3 regions of the Pelomonas nitida genome follow, and region 2 is predicted to be linked to each of the others. Evidence: predicted binding sites of a transcription regulator. Region 2 holds the regulator's gene; each other region holds the start of a gene.
The links. The regulator HrcA, encoded in region 2, represses chaperone genes, less so after heat shock. The targets are predictions, from matches to a motif close to TTAGCACTCNNNNNNNNNGAGTGCTAA.
Positions count from the first base shown of each region.

Region 1: a site for HrcA is predicted at 1,764-1,790, ahead of rpoH (RNA polymerase sigma factor RpoH). Genes of this name have one in related genera too.
Region 3: a site for HrcA is predicted at 3,284-3,310, ahead of ACG00X_RS07370 (co-chaperone GroES). Genes of this name have one in related genera too.

Region 1 is NZ_JBIGIA010000005.1:96,474-102,488, forward strand. Features, by position in the region: gene ACG00X_RS07870 (ATP-binding protein) at 1-1,153, shown strand, start outside; gene ACG00X_RS07875 (chemotaxis protein CheW) at 1,183-1,683, shown strand; gene rpoH (RNA polymerase sigma factor RpoH) at 1,841-2,758, shown strand; gene ACG00X_RS07885 (SCO family protein) at 2,836-3,432, opposite strand; gene cyoE (heme o synthase) at 3,429-4,340, opposite strand; gene ACG00X_RS07895 (COX15/CtaA family protein) at 4,532-5,608, opposite strand; gene ACG00X_RS07900 (SCO family protein) at 5,605-6,015, opposite strand, start outside.
Region 2 is NZ_JBIGIA010000015.1:6,184-12,198, forward strand. Features, by position in the region: gene recN (DNA repair protein RecN) at 1-466, opposite strand, end outside; gene ACG00X_RS17945 (NAD kinase) at 569-1,435, opposite strand; gene hrcA (heat-inducible transcriptional repressor HrcA) at 1,504-2,511, shown strand; gene ACG00X_RS17955 (SDH family Clp fold serine proteinase) at 2,985-3,947, shown strand; gene ACG00X_RS17960 (hypothetical protein) at 4,202-4,396, shown strand; gene ACG00X_RS17965 (hypothetical protein) at 4,635-4,967, shown strand; gene ACG00X_RS17970 (hypothetical protein) at 5,294-5,494, opposite strand; gene ACG00X_RS17975 (hypothetical protein) at 5,500-5,907, opposite strand; gene ACG00X_RS17980 (DUF5681 domain-containing protein) at 5,911-6,015, opposite strand, start outside.
Region 3 is NZ_JBIGIA010000004.1:319,643-325,657, reverse strand. Features, by position in the region: gene ACG00X_RS07380 (sensor histidine kinase) at 1-1,219, opposite strand, end outside; gene ACG00X_RS07375 (EAL domain-containing protein) at 1,311-3,065, opposite strand; gene ACG00X_RS07370 (co-chaperone GroES) at 3,405-3,695, shown strand; gene groL (chaperonin GroEL) at 3,845-5,494, shown strand; gene ACG00X_RS07360 (O-linked N-acetylglucosamine transferase, SPINDLY family protein) at 5,594-6,015, opposite strand, start outside.

The DNA of each region.
Region 1 (6,015 bases), on a different contig from region 2:
AGCGGCCGAGGCGGCCAACCAGGCCAAGAACGAATTTCTCTCGCGCATGAGCCATGAACTGCGCACGCCGATGAACGCCATCCTCGGCTTCACGCAGCTCATGCAGATGGACGCGAGCCAGCCGCTGCCGCCGGCGCAGCGCCACCGCGCCCATCAGATCGCGCAGGCTGGCTGGCACCTGCTGGCGATGATCAACGACACGCTGGACCTGTCGCGCATCGAAACCGGCTCGCTGCCGCTGACGCCGGCCACGCTGGAGCTGCCGCCGCTGGTGGCGCGGGCCGTGGCGCTGGTGCACCCCGGTGTCATCGCGCTCGGGCTGACGGTGCAGCAGCGGCTGGAGGCCGATGCGCGCTGCGTGGTGGGCGACGCCACCCGCATCACGCAGGTGCTGGCCAACCTGCTCGGCAACGCCGTCAAGTACAACCGCCCGGGCGGGCACATCTTCATCGAAGCCAGCCGCCCGGAACCGGGCTGGGTGGAGGTGGCCGTGCAGGACACCGGCCTGGGCTTGACCGAGGCGCAGCGTGCCGACCTCTTCCAGCCGTTCAACCGGCTCGGGCGGGAGGACAGCGGCCTGCCGGGCACCGGCATCGGCCTGGTCATCAGCCAGCGCCTGGCCGAGATGATGGGCGGCAGCCTGCGCGCCGACGCCACGCCGCCTCCTGGCGCCCGCTTCGTACTGCGGCTGCCTGCCGCGCCGGACGAGGCGCCGCCAGCCCTGCCCCCGGCGCTGCCAGAGCCAACAAGCAGCCGCGCCCCCAGCCGGCGCGTGCTCTATGTGGAAGACAACGCGCTGAACGCCGATGTCATGCGCGGCGTGCTCGGGCAGCGGGCCGGCCTGACGCTGGAGGTGGTGTCCACGGCCGCCGCCTGCTTCGACGCCCAACGGGCCCACCCGGCAGACCTGCTGCTGCTGGACTGGCAGTTGCCCGACACCGACGGCCTGACGCTGCTGCGCCGGCTGCAGGAGGCGGGCCTGGCGCCGCCGGCAGTGATCGTCGTGTCGGCCAACGCGCTGCCGGAGCAGATCGAGCAGGCCCGGGCCGCCGGTGCCCATCACTACCTCACCAAACCATTGGACGTGCGGCAGTTGCTGGCGCTGGTCGACGATTTGTTGGCACCGTCCAGCCACACGACAAGTGCAGAATGAGCGCTGAAAACAGCTCCCCTAGCACCCCGATGACCTCCACCGACCTCGTTCCCGCCACCGGCGCCCAGGCCGTACAGACCGTGGCTCGCACCGAAGGCCGCCAGTTCCTGACCTTCCGCATCGCCGAGGAGGAATACGGCCTCGACATCCTGCGTGTGCAGGAAATCCGCTCCTACGAGGCGCCCACGCGCGTCGCCAACGCGCCGGCCTTCGTCAAGGGCGTCGTCAACCTGCGCGGCGTCATCGTGCCCATCCTGGACCTGCGCATCCGCCTCGGCCAGGCCGGCGAGTACAACGCGTTCACCGTGGTCATCGTGCTGAACGTGGCCGGCCGCGTGGTCGGCGTGGTGGTCGATTCGGTGTCCGACGTGCTGGAACTCGGCGCGGACGAGATCAAGCCGCGCCCGGAAGTCCCGGCCGCCATGGACTCCCGCTTCATCACCGGCCTGGGCAAGATCGGCGACCGCATGCTGATCCTGCTGGACATCGAGGCGATGATCAAAAGCCCGGATTTCGGCCTGGTCGACTGAGGCGCCAAGACCCTCAAGTTGGCGCACGCTCACTGTTTCACCCACGGAAACAGTGCGTTCCAAGATATACAGCTCGCGCTTTAGCACTCCGGGAATCCGAGTGCTAATATTCCTTCACCGCTGCATTTCACGCGGCGGCTAGTCAGGAATCAAGACGATGTCTGCCTCTTCCGCCATTGCCGTTCGCAGTCCCTGGGCCATGGTGCCCTCGCTGGGCAATCTGGACGCCTACATCTCCGCCGTCAACCGCCTGCCGTTGCTGACGGCGGAGGAAGAAACCGCCGCTGCACGCAGCCTGCGTGACAAGGGCGATGTCGAAGCCGCCGGCCGGCTGGTGCTCTCGCACCTGCGTCTGGTCGTGTCCATCTCGCGCCAGTACGTCGGCTACGGCCTGCCGCAGGGCGACTTGATCCAGGAAGGCAACGTCGGCCTGATGAAGGCCGTCAAGCGCTTCGACCCGGATCAAGGCGTGCGCCTGGTCAGCTACGCGATGCACTGGATCAAGGCCGAGATCCACGAGTACATCCTGAAGAACTGGCGCATGGTCAAGGTCGCGACGACCAAGGCCCAGCGCAAGCTGTTCTTCAACCTGCGCTCGATGAAGCACCAGCTCAAGGCGGGCCAGGTCGATGGCGAAACCCATCGCAGCACGCTGACGGAAGCCGAACTGGCCCATGTCGCACGCGAACTGAACGTCAAGCGCGAAGAAGTGCTGGAGATGGAAACCCGGCTGTCCGGCGGTGACGTCGCGCTGGAACCGCAGAGCGACGACGACGGCGAGAGCTTCGCGCCCATCGCCTACCTGGCCGACGACACCCAGGAGCCGACGCGCGTGCTCGAAGCCCGTTCGCGCGACGACCTGGCCGGCGACGGCATCCAGCGCGCGCTGGACGTGCTGGACCCGCGCAGCCGCCGCATCGTCGAGGAGCGCTGGCTGAAGGTGAACGACGACGCCTCGGGCGGCATGACGCTGCACGAACTGGCCGCCGAGTACGGCGTGTCGGCCGAGCGCATCCGCCAGATCGAGGTCGCGGCGATGAAGAAGATGAAGAAGGCGCTGACGGAAGCCGCCTGACCTCCGCAGCCGTTCCCAACGACCAAGCCCCGCGATGCGGGGCTTTTTTCATCCAGTGGCGAAGCCGGTAGGGGGGCCTATCTACCGGCCAGCAGCAACTTGATGTCGTGCACCAGCGGCTCCGCGCCGGCGCCGTAACGCACATAGACGCGCACCCGGCCCTGCGGGTCGAACAGGAAGCTCGCCGCCGTGTGGTCCATCGTGTAGGTCTCGGGCGTCTTGCCAGGCACCTTGGCGTAGAAGACCTTGAACTCCTTGGCGGCCGCCTGCGTCTGCTCGACGCTGCCATGCAGGCCGACGAAGCTCGGGTCGAAGCTGGCCAGATAGGCCTTCAGCAGCGCAGGCGTGTCGCGCTCCGGGTCCACCGTGACGAAGACACCCTGCACCTTGTCGCCGTCGGCGCCCAGCGCCTTCTTGACCTCGGCGACTTCCATCATCGTCGTCGGGCAGACGTCGGGGCATTGCGTGTAGCCGAAGAAGACAACCGTCACCTTGCCCTTGAAGTCGGCCAGCGAGCGGGCGCGGCCGTCCTGGTCGGTGAGGTTGAGCTGGCGGGCGTACTCCGCACCGGTCAGGTCGACACCCTTGAAGGCAGGCTTGGACGGATCGGCCTGCTGGCAGCCGGCGAGGGCCAGGGCGGCCAGCGCGGCGATCGTGATACGGCGAGTGGTCATGGGATGTAGTGGTCGATCAACAGGGCCGCGAACAGCAGCGACAGATGCCAGATAGAGAACCAGAAGGTGCGGCGTGCGAGCGTCTCCGAATAGGTCCGCCAGAGCCGGAAGGCATAGCCGCAAAAGCCCAGCCCCAGCGCCAGCGCGCTGGCCAGGTAGAACCAGCCGCTCATGCCGGTCAGGAAGGGCAGCAGCGTGGCCGCGAGCAGCACCCAGGTGTAGAGCAGGATCTGCAGCCGCGTGTAGTCGTTGCCGTGCGTGACCGGCAGCATGGGCAGGCCGGCGCGGGCGTAGTCATCGGCGCGGTAGAGCGCCAGCGCCCAGAAGTGCGGCGGGGTCCACAGGAAGATGATGAGGCACAGCAGCCAGGCCTCGAACCCCAGCTCCCCGCGCATCGCCGCCCAGCCCAGCACCGGCGGCATCGCTCCGGAGGCGCCGCCGATGACGATGTTCTGCGGCGTCATCGGTTTCAGGATGACGGTGTAGATGACCGCATAGCCGACGAAGGTGGCAAACGTCAGCCACATGGTCAGCACGTTGACGTAGACACCCAGCAGCGCCATGCCGATGCCGCACAGCGCCGCCGAGAAGACCAGCGTCTGCGGGCGGCTGAGCTCGCCCTTGGCGGTGGCGCGCCAGGCGGTGCGCTTCATGCGGGCGTCGATGCCGTCCTCGATGAGGCAGTTGAACGCGGCCGCCGCGCCGGCCACCAGCCAGATGCCGGCGACTGCCGCGAGCATGGTCAAGGCCTGCTCCCCCGTCGGCAGGCCCGGCACGGCCAGCGCCATGCCGATGGCGGCGCAGAAGACGATGAGCTGGACGACGCGCGGCTTGGTCAGCTGGTAGAACTGTTGCCAGCGCGGGCTGTGCGCGATGGCGCTGGCGGTCGAAGGAGAGGTGGAAGCCATATCAGTTGTTCATTGCCGGGCCGAGCGCCGGGCCGCCCCAAGCCGGCCCGCCTGGCGATGTGCGTGCCGGTCGAGCCGGCAAGCATCGCCGTCCCCTCGGGGGCCGAGGCCGGACACGGCGAGCCCTGAGGACTCGCCGTGCCTGCCGAGGGGCAGCCGCTCTGCGGAGCAAGACTGGGCGAGGGGTCGATTCATTTCAAGCGCGCGAGCAAGGTAGTGAGCAGGGCCAGCAGCACAGCGGCGCCGGCAGTGTGGCCCAGGGCCGCGACGATGGGCCAGCCGAGCACGACGTTGGACAGGCCGGTGGCCAGTTGCCAGCCCGCCGCGGCCAGCAGCCAGCGCGACCAGGCCGACGACACGCGGCGCAGGCGCCAGGCCAGCGCCAGCACGGCGGAGAACACGACGGCGGCGCCGATGCGATGGGCCATGTGGATGGCGGCCAGCGCCTCGAAGCCCAGGAAGCCGCCATCGGCCCGTTGGCCCAGATGACGCCAGAGCTGGAAGCCCTGGGCGAAGTCCATCGGCGGCCAGAACGCGCCGCCGTGGCAGGTGGGGAATTCGTCGCACGCGAGCACCGCGTAGTTCGTGCTGACCCAGCCTCCCAGTGCAACCTGGGCGACGGCCAGCAGCAGCACGACCACCACCGCCGCGCGCAGGCCGGCGGGCGCGGCCAGCGGCTGAGGCGTGTAGCCCTCCCGCTGCCAGGCCAGCAGCATCAGCAGGCCCAGGCCGAACAGCAGGTGCAGCGTGACGATGGCCGGGAACAGTTTCATCGTGACCGTCAACGCGCCGAAGCCGCCCTGCACGCAGACCCACACCAGCGTCAGCGTCGGCCACCACGGCGACGGCGCGGCCTCGCCGCCCCGGCGCTTGAGTCGCCAGCTCAGCACGGTCATCACGACGATGAGCAGTCCCACGCCGCTGGCGAGATAGCGATGGACCATCTCGATCCAGGCCTTGCCATGCGTGACCGGGCCGCCGGGCATGGCCGTCTGCGCGGCCTGGATGTGCTCGCGCGCGCCGACGGGGCTGGCCGAGGCGTAGCAACCCGGCCAGTCCGGGCAGCCCAGGCCGGAATCGGTCAGCCGCGTGAATGCGCCGAAGACGATGAGGTCGAACGTGAGGAACAGCGTCAACAGCGTCAGCGCGCGCAGCCGGCCGGCGGGCGTGTCGGCGCGCGAGCGCTGGCGCCACCACAGCAGCGGGCCGATGGCCACGGCGCCGCCGATGGCGGCCACCTGGCCGAGAGGGAGCAGCAACTCGTTCATCGGCCGGCCTTGTCCCAGCCGGCGCTGGCGCGCAGCAGCTTGTCGAGGTCGGCCTTGAACTTCTTCGGATCGGGGTCGCCCGGCGCACGCAGCATCCAGCGGCCCATCGGGTCGACGACATAGAAATGATCGGCCAGCGCGTGGCCCGGCGCCGGCTTGAGCCAGGCCTCCAGCTGCGCCCGCGGCACCTGCAGCACCTGCACCTCGATGCCCTGCTGGCTGACGGCGGCCAGCAGCTCGGGGCGCAGCGCGGCGGGCGCAGCGTCCTGCGGGATGAGCCAGAGCTTGTCGACCCGGCCGCGCTCCTTGCCCAGCATCTCGCGCAGCTGGCGCTGCACGTAGAGCTGACGCTCGCAGGCCGCGCCACAGGCGGCGGGCTGCACGGCCACCAGCAGCCACTGGCCCTT
Region 2 (6,015 bases):
CCAGCGGCGCGGTGTCCAGGCCGGCAAAGCCGTCCAGCAGCTCGCGCACGGCGGCCGGGCGCGTCAGGCCTTGCCAGGCGTGCTGGCCGTGGATGTCCAGCAGATGGTCGGCCAGCTCGCGCAGCTGCGTCAGCGTCGCGGCGCCGCCGTTGATCCACGCGCGGCTCTTGCCCGCGGCGTCGATGACACGGCGCAGCAGCAGCGCGTCATCGGCGTCGAAACCGGCGTCGTCCAGCCAGGCGCGCAGATGCGGCGGCGTGTCGAACTCCGCCGTGATCTCGGCCTTGGCGGCGCCTTCGCGCACCACACCCGCATCGCCCCGGCCGCCGAGCGCCAGCTGCAGCGCGTCGATGAGGATGGACTTGCCCGCGCCGGTCTCGCCGGTCAGCACGGCAAAGCCGGGCTCGAAGTCGAGTTCGAGCGTCGGGACGATGACGAAATCCTTCAGGGAGAGGTGACGGAGCATGTCAGTCGACTACGGCGCGGGTTGACGTGATGCGATGAGCCTGCGGGCCTTGCCGCAGCGCGGCCTGCAAGGCCGGCCAACGCGTGCGTTGGACGAGGGGCTTCATAGATACCAGCGGAGCTTGCGACGCAGCGTCGCGTAGTAGCTCCAGCCCTTGGGGTGCAGGAAGCGCACCTGGTGCTCGCTGCGCCGCACCGTGATGGTGTCACCGTGCAGCAGGCTGGCCAGGCTTTGCATGTCGAAGTTCACCGACGCGTCGCGACCGGCCACGATCTCCATGCGCACCTCGCCGCTGTCGGGCAGCACGATGGGGCGGTTGGACAGCGTGTGCGGCGCGATCGGCGCCAGCAGCCAGCCGGCGATGCTCGGGTGCAGGATGGGCCCGCCGGCCGACAGCGCATAGGCCGTCGAGCCCGTGGGCGACGCGACGATGATGCCGTCCGCGCGCATGTTGGCCACGAACTGCTCGCCCACAGACACCTTCAGCTCCACCATGCCCGATGTGGCGCCGCGGCTGACCACCACGTCGTTGAGGGCCAGGCCCGAGAAGATGGGTTCGCCGTCGCGCAGCACCGTGCCTTCCAGCATCGTGCGCGGCTCCACCTCGTAGTCGCCGGCCAGCACCGGCGCCAGCGACTCGCGCCACCGCTCGATGGGAATGTCTGTGATGAAGCCCAGCCGGCCCTGGTTGATGCCCAGCAGCGGCACACCGTAACGCGCCATCTCACGGGCAAAACCCAGCATCGTGCCGTCGCCGCCCACGACGACCGCCAGGTCGCAGGCCCGGCCGAGCTCGTCGTGCGAGAGCGCGTCGTAGCCGGTGAGCCCGGTGTTCTGGGCCGTGTCGGCTTCGAGCGAGACGTCGACACCGTGGGTGCACAGGAATTGGGCAATCTCCTCCAGCACCGGCCGGATGCCAGGCGCCTGATGCTTGCCCACGATGGCGACATGTTTGAAGCGCTCTGCCATGGGGCAAATTACACCACAGGGGTTTTGCCCGTCATGGGCGAAACCGGGCGCTTTCTAGAATGGCGCCCATGTTGGATGAGCGCTCCAAATCCCTGCTGAAAACCCTGGTCGAACGCTATATCGCGGACGGCCAGCCCGTGGGCTCACGCACCTTGTCCAAGGCCTCGGGCCTGGAGCTCAGCGCGGCCACCATCCGCAACGTGATGGCCGACCTGGAGGAGCTGGGCCTCATCGCCAGCCCGCACACCAGCGCCGGCCGCATCCCCACGCCGCGCGGCTACCGGCTGTTCGTCGACACCATGCTGACCGCCCAGCCCGGCCTCATCGGCGTGGAGACCGCGCAGCTGCAGCCCGACCAGCCCCAGCGCGTCATCGCCAGCGCCGCGCAGATGCTGTCCAACCTGTCGAGCTTCGTCGGCGTCGTCACGTCGCCCAAGAAGCCCAGCGTCTTTCACCACATCGAGTTCCTGCGGCTGGGCGAGCGGCGCGTGCTGGTCATCCTCGTTGCGCCCGACGGCGATGTGCAGAACCGCGTCATCTTCACGCCCCAAGACCTGAGCCAGGCCGAGCTGGCCGAGGCCAGCAACCGCCTCAACGCCAGCTACGCCGGCCTCACGCTGGAGGCCGTGCGCGAGCGGCTGCGCCTGGAGGTGGACGCGCTGCGCGGCGAGATCGCCCAGCTCATGAGTGCTGCCGTGCAGGTGGGCACCGAAGCCATGGCGCAGCAGGACGAGCAGGTCATCGTCTCCGGCGAGCGCAACCTGCTGACCGTGCAGGACTTCAGCCACGACATGGGGTCGCTGCGCCGGCTGTTCGACCTCTTCGAGCAGAAGACCCAGCTCATGCGCCTGCTGGACAACTCCAGCCGCGCCGAAGGCGTGCGCATCTACATCGGCGGCGAGAGCCAGGTCGTGCCCTACGAGGAACTGTCCATCGTCAGCGCGCCCTACGAGGTCGACGGCCAGGTGGTGGGCACGCTGGGCGTCATCGGCCCCACGCGCATGGCCTACGACCGCATGATCCAGATCGTCGACATCACCTCCCGCATGGTGGGCCAGGCGCTGAGCCAGCGGTGACTAGAATGCCGGCCTCCTCCCCGGGGGCCGTTAGCTCAGTTGGTCAGAGCAGAGGACTCATAAACAACTGCTTCCACCTATGGCGGTGGCAGTGTTTGCGGGGCCGCTGTACGCAGGCTGTCAGCGTCCTGGGGCGAGGGAAAATAGAAGTTGTTGTATCAGTGGGCCGTTAGCTCAGTTGGTTAGAGCAGAGGACTCATAGCGAAAGTTGTGCACCGGGAGGCGAAAGCGCCCGAGTGAATGGCGTCAAAGTCGGTGAAACCTGACGGCCCGCAAGGGCGCAAGGCAATGCCGAGCCAAGCCCTGAAAGGGGAAGGTGTAGAGACTAGACGGCGCCCGCCTACCGGCCGCAAGGCCCACGGCGAAGGCATAGTCCAGGGAGGTCGGAAACGGCCACAAACCGGAATCCTTTGGTCGCAGGTTCAAGTCCTGCACGGCCTACCACTCGAATACTAGACAGCCAGGGGGACGCAATGACGGATGAGATAGCTGTGGCGCAGGCGGCAATCGACGCCCTGTATGAAGCAAATCCGGACAATGATTTCATTGTCATCAGCCACCCGATCGAGCGGGCGCTGCACCATAAGCTGACCACCGTTCTGGAGAAGAACAAGCAGAACGGCGGCACGCGCAAGAAGTGCACGGTTTTCCTCACGACGTATGGTGGCGATGCCCATGCCGGTTTCCGTGTGGCTCGATGCCTTCGTCATCACTACAAGAGTGTTCGTCTTGTGGTCACGAGCTACTGCAAGAGCGCAGGCACGCTGATTGCCATCGGGGCGGATGAACTTGCTATTGGTGATGTTGGTGAGCTTGGGCCGCTTGATGTTCAAGTCAGCAAGCCGTCGGAAATCTTGGAGCGGGGCTCCGGCTTGGACTACACGCAGGCTCTTATGGTCGCGCTGGAGCATGCTCAGACGGCCTTCAGCCAGAACCTGCTTCAGATGCGGGGGCGCCTACGCTTGTCGACCAAGATGGCGGGTGAACTGGCGTCTCGCCTCGCGTGCGGTGTTGTGGAGCCGTTGTATGCGCAGATCGACCCGAACAGGATTGGCGAAATGCAGCGAGCAATCCAAATTGCGAGCGAGTACGGTCGGCGCTTGAACGGGCATGGCAGCAATCTCAAGGAGGGGGCGTTGGATGACCTTGTTGCGGGCTACCCCTCGCACAGCTTTGTCATTGATCGAAAAGAAGCTCGCCAACTGTTCAACTCAGTGGATTCCCTCACGCCCGCAGAGCAACACGCATGCAATACACTGTGGTTTCTCATGCGGGATCAGATAGAGTTCTGTGACCTGCTACAACCTTCAAGCAAGCAACCGGAGAACAGCGATGCTCAACAAGCAGAGAGCGGAGATGACGCGGTTGAGCCTGAGCAGCAAAACGCCGCTGCACCAGACCTTGACGTCGCCCAAGGTGGCAACGCTGCCCAGTAGCACGGTGGAAGTGCAACGACAGCAGGCCGAGCGTGCATTCGACATGGCTCGGATGATTTCGGGCAAGCAACAGCAGTTGAACCTCAAGCGCTCACACGTCTGAAGTGCCGAACGCGATTTCCGGCAAAGCCCGCCCGTTGGCGGGCTTTGCCATTTTACAGAGTCCCTTCGGGCTCGTATGACTCGGATAGACGGTCGCCCTTCGACGAAGTTGCAATTGCTTCACCAGCAACTGCAACTCGAAGGAGCCCGACATGACCACAGCCACCCAGACCCCGAACGTCACCCAGCAACTGGACGCCTTGTTCGATCAGGTCGGCGTTGATGCCCTCGCGCTGAACTTCGCGCAGGCGCTCGCCGAGGCGGCGGGCCTGAACCGCACCAGCGCCGGCATCCGCTTCTACCGCTGGCGCGCTTTGCGGCTGGCGCAGGAGCAGCAAGCGGCTTGAGCCGTTGATGTTTCGTGGGAGCCGCCTTCGGGCGGCTTTTTGCTGACCGAGACTTATATAACTCTGCGGGTCGATCTTGCGCTAGAGTCGCTTCACCGCGCGGTGCTCCTACCCGTCATCCCTTCGATGACACTGCGCGGGTCGGCATGGGCCGGCTGGTGGGGGTTTTCACAAACCGCCCGACCTGCCGGCTTTTTCCTTTGGTGGCTGGCCTGTGACGGCAACACCGGAGAATGAAATGAATGCCACCTCAACGCCCACCGCGAAGCGTCTTGCTGAATTTGTGCATCTCGATGGCGCGACCGTGATCACGGTCGACGTCTGGGATACCTTGGGTGACCGGACTACAGCGTGCCCCGAGCGCGAAGAATGCCTCTTGACCGATCTGCAGGATTTCATCGTCAAGCGCCTGGACGAACTTTTGCGGGAGCGCTGGTTGCGCGCTCAAGGATGGACCGTGTTCGCTGGGCCGCCGCCGTGGCAACAGTGGGACAACTATCAGCGAGGGCGCTTCAACAAGGTGACGGGCCAGTACGACGGGGGCGACGGCTGCATTGCCGGCTACTACTGACGGCCCCGGCAACCTCGTTCAATTGGCCCGCCAGCCGTCGCGGCGGGCCAGGGCAAGGGGTTGGGTGCGGAGGCCGGTTGCGGCAGCGCCTGGGCCGCTTTTTCGGGTGGCGCACTACGGCCTGCGTACAGCCGAGCGGCGCCGGTCATGCCGGCACTGGGTAGCGGCACAGGATTGGGTGTCCTGTGGTCAAAACGAAGCCCGCACGGTGGCGGGCTTCGAGTACAGGGTCACCGCCAAGGAGAAGGCGGCTCCTGCTGGTCCCGTTGATGGGCCTCGTACCCCCGCCACGGCAGACGGTGACCTTTGCACCGCGCGGGGTCGGTTCACCGCGAGGGTGATCTGTTGGCGCGGGTCATGGGGTCGGGCAGGTCGGGCAGCTTGACTTCTTCGCCACGGTCCTCGGAACAGGCCAGAAGCAAAGCCGATTGCTGACGACTTGCCCGTTCTTCCCAAGCGTCAACGCTCATGGGCGGCGGCAGCAGCATCACGCCGACCTGGGCAGCCGGTGTGCGCAGCTTCGCCAAGCGGGCTAATGCAGAGGCAGATGTCCGCATGTGTCATCCAATCCGTAGGCGCCGCGAAGCGCCTGAAGCGCTCTGTGAGCAGCCTTGAGAGGCACGCGGGGCGCCTTCGATTCCACCATCCACCACAGGCAAGCCAGCGCGTTCTCCCGGTTGTCCTCTTCAAGCCAGGTGAGCGCAGACTTGCCCGGCATGTCATAGACGCAACTCACCACGACCGAGGCATCGGTCCTTCGCCCGGTGGCGAACAGATAGTGGGCGACGGATTGGACGCGCTCGCAGAACGCGGCGTCGGTCTCACCGTTGGTCCGAAGCACCGTTTGTCGCCATGTCGGGCCGTCTGGGTGGCGGCGGATGACGCGTAGCGCATCCGGCGCGATGCCCATGCGGACGTTCTCATAGGGATAGTCGAACATCGCTCAGCCCTCCTCGGCGCCGGGCGCCACATGCACGACCGTCGCCGGCAGCGCGGGCGGCTGGTTCTCAAGTTGCAGCAACTCGTCGGCCACGCGCAGCGCGCTGAA
Region 3 (6,015 bases), on a different contig from region 2:
AGATCACGACATGCTCACCCTCGTCGCGCGAGCGCAGCTGCAGGCACCCCTGCCCCGTGTCATGGTGCTTGATGGCGTTCGAGTAGAGGTTGCGCAGCACGGTGGCCAGCGGCGTGCGCGCGCCATCGAAGGGCTGGGCCTGCAGGTCGGTCACGACGGCCATCGTCGACGGCGGCGGGTCGAGGCTGACGAGGTCGTCCACCAGCGCCGCCAACTCGATGCGCTCGTACTTGCCCGAGCGCTTGCCAGCGCGTGCATAGACGAGCAGGTCCTCGATCAGGTTTTCCATGCGGTGGATACGCTCGTGCATGCGGTCCAGGTGGCTGCCGACCGACGCATCGACGTCACCGGGCAGGTCTTCGCGGATGAAGTCGACCAGGTGGCTGATGCCCCGCAGCGGCGAGCGCAGGTCATGCGAGGCGACGTAGACGAACTCCTCCAGCTGCGCATTCGCGTCGCGCAGCTGCATCTCCGCGCGCTTGCGGCGCGTCAGGTCCACCACGGAGGCCAGGGCCATGCGCCCCCGCGCCGTCGTCACCGAGCTGAGCCCCACCTCGACGGGGATCTCGACACCGTCCTTGCGCAGCCCGGTCAGGTCGCGTCCCTCGCCCATGTTGCGGCGGCTGGGCGCCTTCAGGAAGGCGTCGCGCATGCCCACGTGGGCCTGCCGGTGACGATCCGGCAGCAGCGTCTCGATCGGCCTCCCGGCCAGCTCCGACTCGGCATAGCCGAACGTGCTGCGCAAATGCTCGTTGGCCAGCACGATGTGCCCACGGTCGTCGACCATCAGCATGCCGTAGGGCGCGGCTTCGATCACGGCGCGGAAGCCCGACTCGATCTGCCGCCGCTCGGTGCAATCGATGATCGTGGCGAGCACGGCTTGCCGGCCCGCGTAGCTCAGCGGCCGCAGACCGACCTCGACCGGAAATTCGGAGCCGTCGCGCCGCAGCGCGAACAGCTCGCGGCCGGCACCCATCGCCCGCGGGCCGGGAGCGCGCTCGTAATCAGCCCGATGCTGCGCATGCGCCGCACGATGGCGCTGCGGCAGCAGCTCGTCGACGCTGCGGCCCACGAGATCGTCCACCGCATAGCCGGCCATGCGCGCCATCTCGGCGTTCACGAACAGCAGCACGCCATCCGCATCGGCGATGGCGATGCCGATGGGCAGCGCGTTCGCCAGCAAGGACATGTCGATCGAGGTGACGGCTTCTGCGCTCATGTGCTGCCCCTTCCCCGGCGGTTCTCGCTCCGCCCATGGTCGTGATGGCCGGCCGGCGCTGCCCCGCCAGGGGCGCGCGCGGCAACCCCTGTCAGTCCTCGAGCGGCGGCGCAAGGGCGCCATCGCCCGCGCCGGCTTCCTGCTCGACGATCCACGTCAGCGCCGCATCGATGGTCATCGGCCGGCCAATGCCGTAACCCTGCCCGTAGCGACAACCCAGTTCCAGCAGGCGCGCCAGGCATTCGGGCGTCTCCACCCCTTCGGCCACCAGCCGCAGGCCCCGGGCCTCGCAAAACACCGCCAGGCAGGTGACCAGCGACTGGTCGAAGCTGCGCTCCGTCAGGTTCAGGATGTAGGACTTGTCGATCTTGATCTCGCGCACCATGAAGTCGCGCAGATAACCGAACGACGTGAAGCCGGCGCCGAAGTCGTCGATGGAGAGATCGATGCCGCGCGTTGCCAGTTCGTCGAGCACCTTGCGCGCCTGGCTGGGGTTGCTGATGAGCGCCGTCTCCGTCAGCTCCAGCACCAGCCGGCGCGGGTCGATGCCGGCGCTGTCCAGCTTCTGGATGACGTGCTCGACCAACCCGGGCTGCTGCAGCACCCGCGCCGACACGTTGACCGAAATGCTCAGGTGCGGGTGGGTCGGCCCTAGCCGCTGCAAATGGCCCAGCGCGGCGTCGATGGTGGCCAGCGTGAAGGGCCAGATCAGCTTGGACCCCTCGATCGCCGTGATGAAGGCGTCCGGCGCGATCGGGCCGAAGCGGCTGTGGCGCCAGCGGGCCAGCGCCTCGAAACCCGTCGGCCGCGACGCCGCCAGATCGACCTTGGGCTGCAGGTGCCACTGGATGTCGCCCCGCTCCAGCGCCAACTCCATCTCACCCATCAGCACCATGCGGTCGAGGATGTTGGTGCTGCCCGGCTCCAGGTCGTCGTAGAGCATGACCTTGTCGAGGTTGCGCTTGGCGCGGTACATGGCCTGGTCCGCCCGCGACAGCAGCGTGGTGACGTCGTGCCCATGCTGGGGTGCCACGACGATGCCGATGGAGGCCGCAATGCTCAGCGGCCCACAAGACAGGGCCATGGGCGCCTCCAGCGCACCGACAAGCTTGCGGCCGACCGCCTCGGCGACATCGAGCGTGGCGACGCCCGGCAGCAGCACGGCGAACTCGTCGCCGCCCAGCCGCGCCGCCGTGTCGACCTCACGAACGCCCTCCCGCAGACGGCGCCCCACCTCCACGAGCAACTCATCCCCCAGCAAGTGGCCGAACTCGTCATTCACCTGCTTGAAGCGGTCCAGGTCGATCATCAGCAGCGCGAAAGCATGGCCATCGCGGCGCTGCTGCGCGCAGTGGTACTCGATGCGATCAAGGAACAGATGGCGATTGGGCAGATCGGTCAGCGCGTCGTGCAGGCTGCGGTGGATCAGCTCCTGCTCTGCCACACGGGCGCGCTGGTGACCCTCGATCCAGTCCAGCCCGTCGCGGATGGCAACCGCCACGCGCTCGCCGGTCAGCTCGTTCTTGCTGAGGTATTCGTGGATGCCCAGCTTGATGGCGTCTGCCGCCGCGCGGTCGGAGCCATAGCCCGTGACGGCGATCACGACACAGTCCGAGCCCACCAGCTGCCAGATGTCGGGCAGCAAGTCCCGGCCATCGCCGTCGTCGAGCTTGAAGTCGAGAAAGATGAAGGAGAAGTTCTTCGCCTGCCCGCGCAGCTCGGCCAGCGCCGACACCTTGCTGTTGGCCTCGGCCACATCGACTCCGGGGCGGCAGCGCTTGAGCAGGCGTTTGAGCTTCTCGCGGTCGACGTCATCGTCGTCGATGACCAGCGCGTGGACCGGCATCCCAAGGCGATCGGATCGGTCCACGCTTTCGGTACCTGATGAGACTTGGGCCATGTCCGGCAGTCAGGAATATTCCGATCACCCAGCATATCGTGGGCGAATTCGAATGTGTCACTCGCAACCCTGCCGGCAACCGGGGCGACCGGCCGATCACCCTCAGCATTGCGGGTGCCTTTGCCCCTTGAATCGTCGCCTGCCGTCCCTATAATCTGAGGCTGCTAGCACTCTCCGCATTCGAGTGCTAACGAAATCGGGCCGCCAATACAGGCCCCGTTTTTTCGGCGCGCCGCAGCTCCATCGAGCCGTGGCCGCCGCGATTCAAACTCTGAAGGAGCCCCCATGAAGCTGCGCCCCCTGCACGATCGCGTGATCGTTCGCCGCCTGGAACAGGAAACCAAGACCGCCTCCGGCATCTTCATCCCCGACAACGCCGCCGAGAAGCCTGACCAAGGCGAAGTCCTGGCCGTCGGCCCTGGCAAGCGCAACGACAAGGGCGAATTCGTGGCCCTGAACGTGGTCGTCGGCGATCGCGTGCTGTTCGGCAAGTACTCGGGCCAGACCGTCAAGGTCGACGGCGAAGAGCTGCTGGTCATGCGCGAAGAAGACCTCTTCGCCGTCGTTCAAAAGTAATGATCCGGGGATGGACCATCACGCCGTGATGCTCCGTCCTCGCTGATCAAGTGGCTTGCGGGACAGACCGAAGCGCACGGCGCGAACTCTGTCCTCAGCTGATTCAGAGAATTCGACTCTGACCCCAATTTAAGTATTCGGAGAATCAAATGGCAGCAAAAGACGTGATCTTTGGCGGCGAAGCCCGTGCCCGCATGGTCGAGGGCGTCAACATCCTGGCCAACGCGGTCAAGGTGACCCTGGGCCCCAAGGGCCGCAATGTGGTGCTCGAGCGCTCCTTCGGCGCCCCCACCGTGACCAAGGACGGCGTGTCCGTGGCCAAGGAAATCGAGCTGAAGGACAAGCTCCAGAACATGGGCGCGCAGATGGTCAAGGAAGTCGCTTCCAAGACGTCTGACAACGCCGGTGACGGCACCACCACCGCCACCGTGCTGGCTCAAGCCATCGTCCGCGAAGGCATGAAGTACGTGGCCGCCGGCATGAACCCGATGGACCTGAAGCGCGGCATCGACAAGGCGGTCGCCGCCCTGGTGACCCAGCTGAAGGCCGCTTCCAAGGCCACGACAACCTCCAAGGAAATCGCCCAGGTCGGCACCATCTCCGCCAACAGCGACGCCGACGTCGGCCAGATCATTGCTGACGCGATGGACAAGGTCGGCAAGGAAGGCGTCATCACCGTCGAAGACGGCAAGAGCCTGAACAACGAGCTGGACGTCGTCGAAGGCATGCAGTTCGACCGCGGCTACCTGTCGCCCTACTTCATCAACAACCCCGAGAAGCAGGCCGCGATTCTGGACAACCCGTTCGTGCTGCTGTTCGACAAGAAGATCAGCAACATCCGCGACCTGCTGCCCACGCTGGAGCAAGTGGCCAAGGCCGGCCGTCCGCTGCTGATCATTGCCGAAGAAGTCGAAGGCGAAGCCCTGGCGACGCTGGTGGTCAACACCATCCGCGGCATCCTGAAGGTCGTCGCCGTCAAGGCGCCTGGCTTCGGTGACCGTCGCAAGGCCATGCTGGAAGACATCGCCATCCTGACGGGCGGCAAGGTCATCGCCGAAGAAGTCGGCCTGACGCTCGAGAAGGTCACGCTGGCCGACCTGGGCCAGGCCAAGCGCGTCGAAGTGGGCAAGGAAAACACCACCATCATCGACGGCGCCGGCGCTGCTGCCGACATCGAAGCCCGCGTCAAGCAAGTGCGCATCCAGATCGAGGAAGCCACCAGCGACTACGACCGCGAGAAGCTGCAAGAGCGCGTGGCCAAGCTGGCCGGCGGCGTAGCCGTCATCAAGGTCGGTGCTGCCACCGAAGTCGAGATGAAGGAAAAGAAGGCCCGCGTGGAAGACGCGCTGCACGCCACCCGTGCCGCCGTTGAAGAAGGCATCGTCGCCGGTGGCGGCGTGGCCCTGCTGCGTGCCAAGCAAGCTGCTGGCGAGATCAAGGGCGACAACGCTGATCAAGACGCCGGCATCAAGCTGATCCTGAAGGCCATCGAAGCCCCGCTGCGCGAGATCGTCTACAACGCCGGTGAAGAGTCGTCGGTCGTCGTCAACGCCGTGCTGCAAGGCAAGGGCAACTACGGCTACAACGCCGCCAACGGCACCTATGGCGACATGATCGAAATGGGCATCCTGGACCCGACCAAGGTGACCCGCACCGCGCTGCAGAACGCCGCTTCGGTCGCTTCGCTGATGCTGACGACCGAGTGCATGGTCGCCGAATCGCCGAAGGAAGAAGCTGCCGGCGGCGGCATGCCTGGTGGCATGGGCGGCATGGGTGGCATGGGCGGCATGGACATGTAAGTCCAAGCCGGCGACACACCCGTCGCTGACAAACGAGAAGGGGCTGCGCGAGCAGCCCCTTTTTTTATGGCGACGCCACAGCAGCGACGACGGCGGGCCTCATGCCTGCAACAGTGAGAGCAGGTCGGCGGCGAAACGCGGCGCGTCGCACAACGGGCTGGCGGCCATGCGATCACGCAACTCGGCACGCAACCGCGCCAGCCCCTGCCGATCAGCGATGCGCGCGGCAGCACGGCGCACAAAGTCCGGCCCATCGGCAGCCACCCAGTCGTCCGCCAGCCCCAGCGTCTGCAGAAAGCTCAGACCCTGGCGCGAGATCGGCGCGGCACCGGGCAGTGTCAGCACCGGCACGCCCATCCACAAGCCGTCCAGCGTCGTCATGCCGCCGCTGTGCGGGAACGGGTCCAGCGCGATGTCCACGCGGCCGAAAGCGGCCAGGTAGCCCGCCATCGACGCCGGGCCCTCGAGCAGCAGCGCGCTCGCATCACCGGGCCAGCGCGCCCGCAACGCCGCGCGCTCGG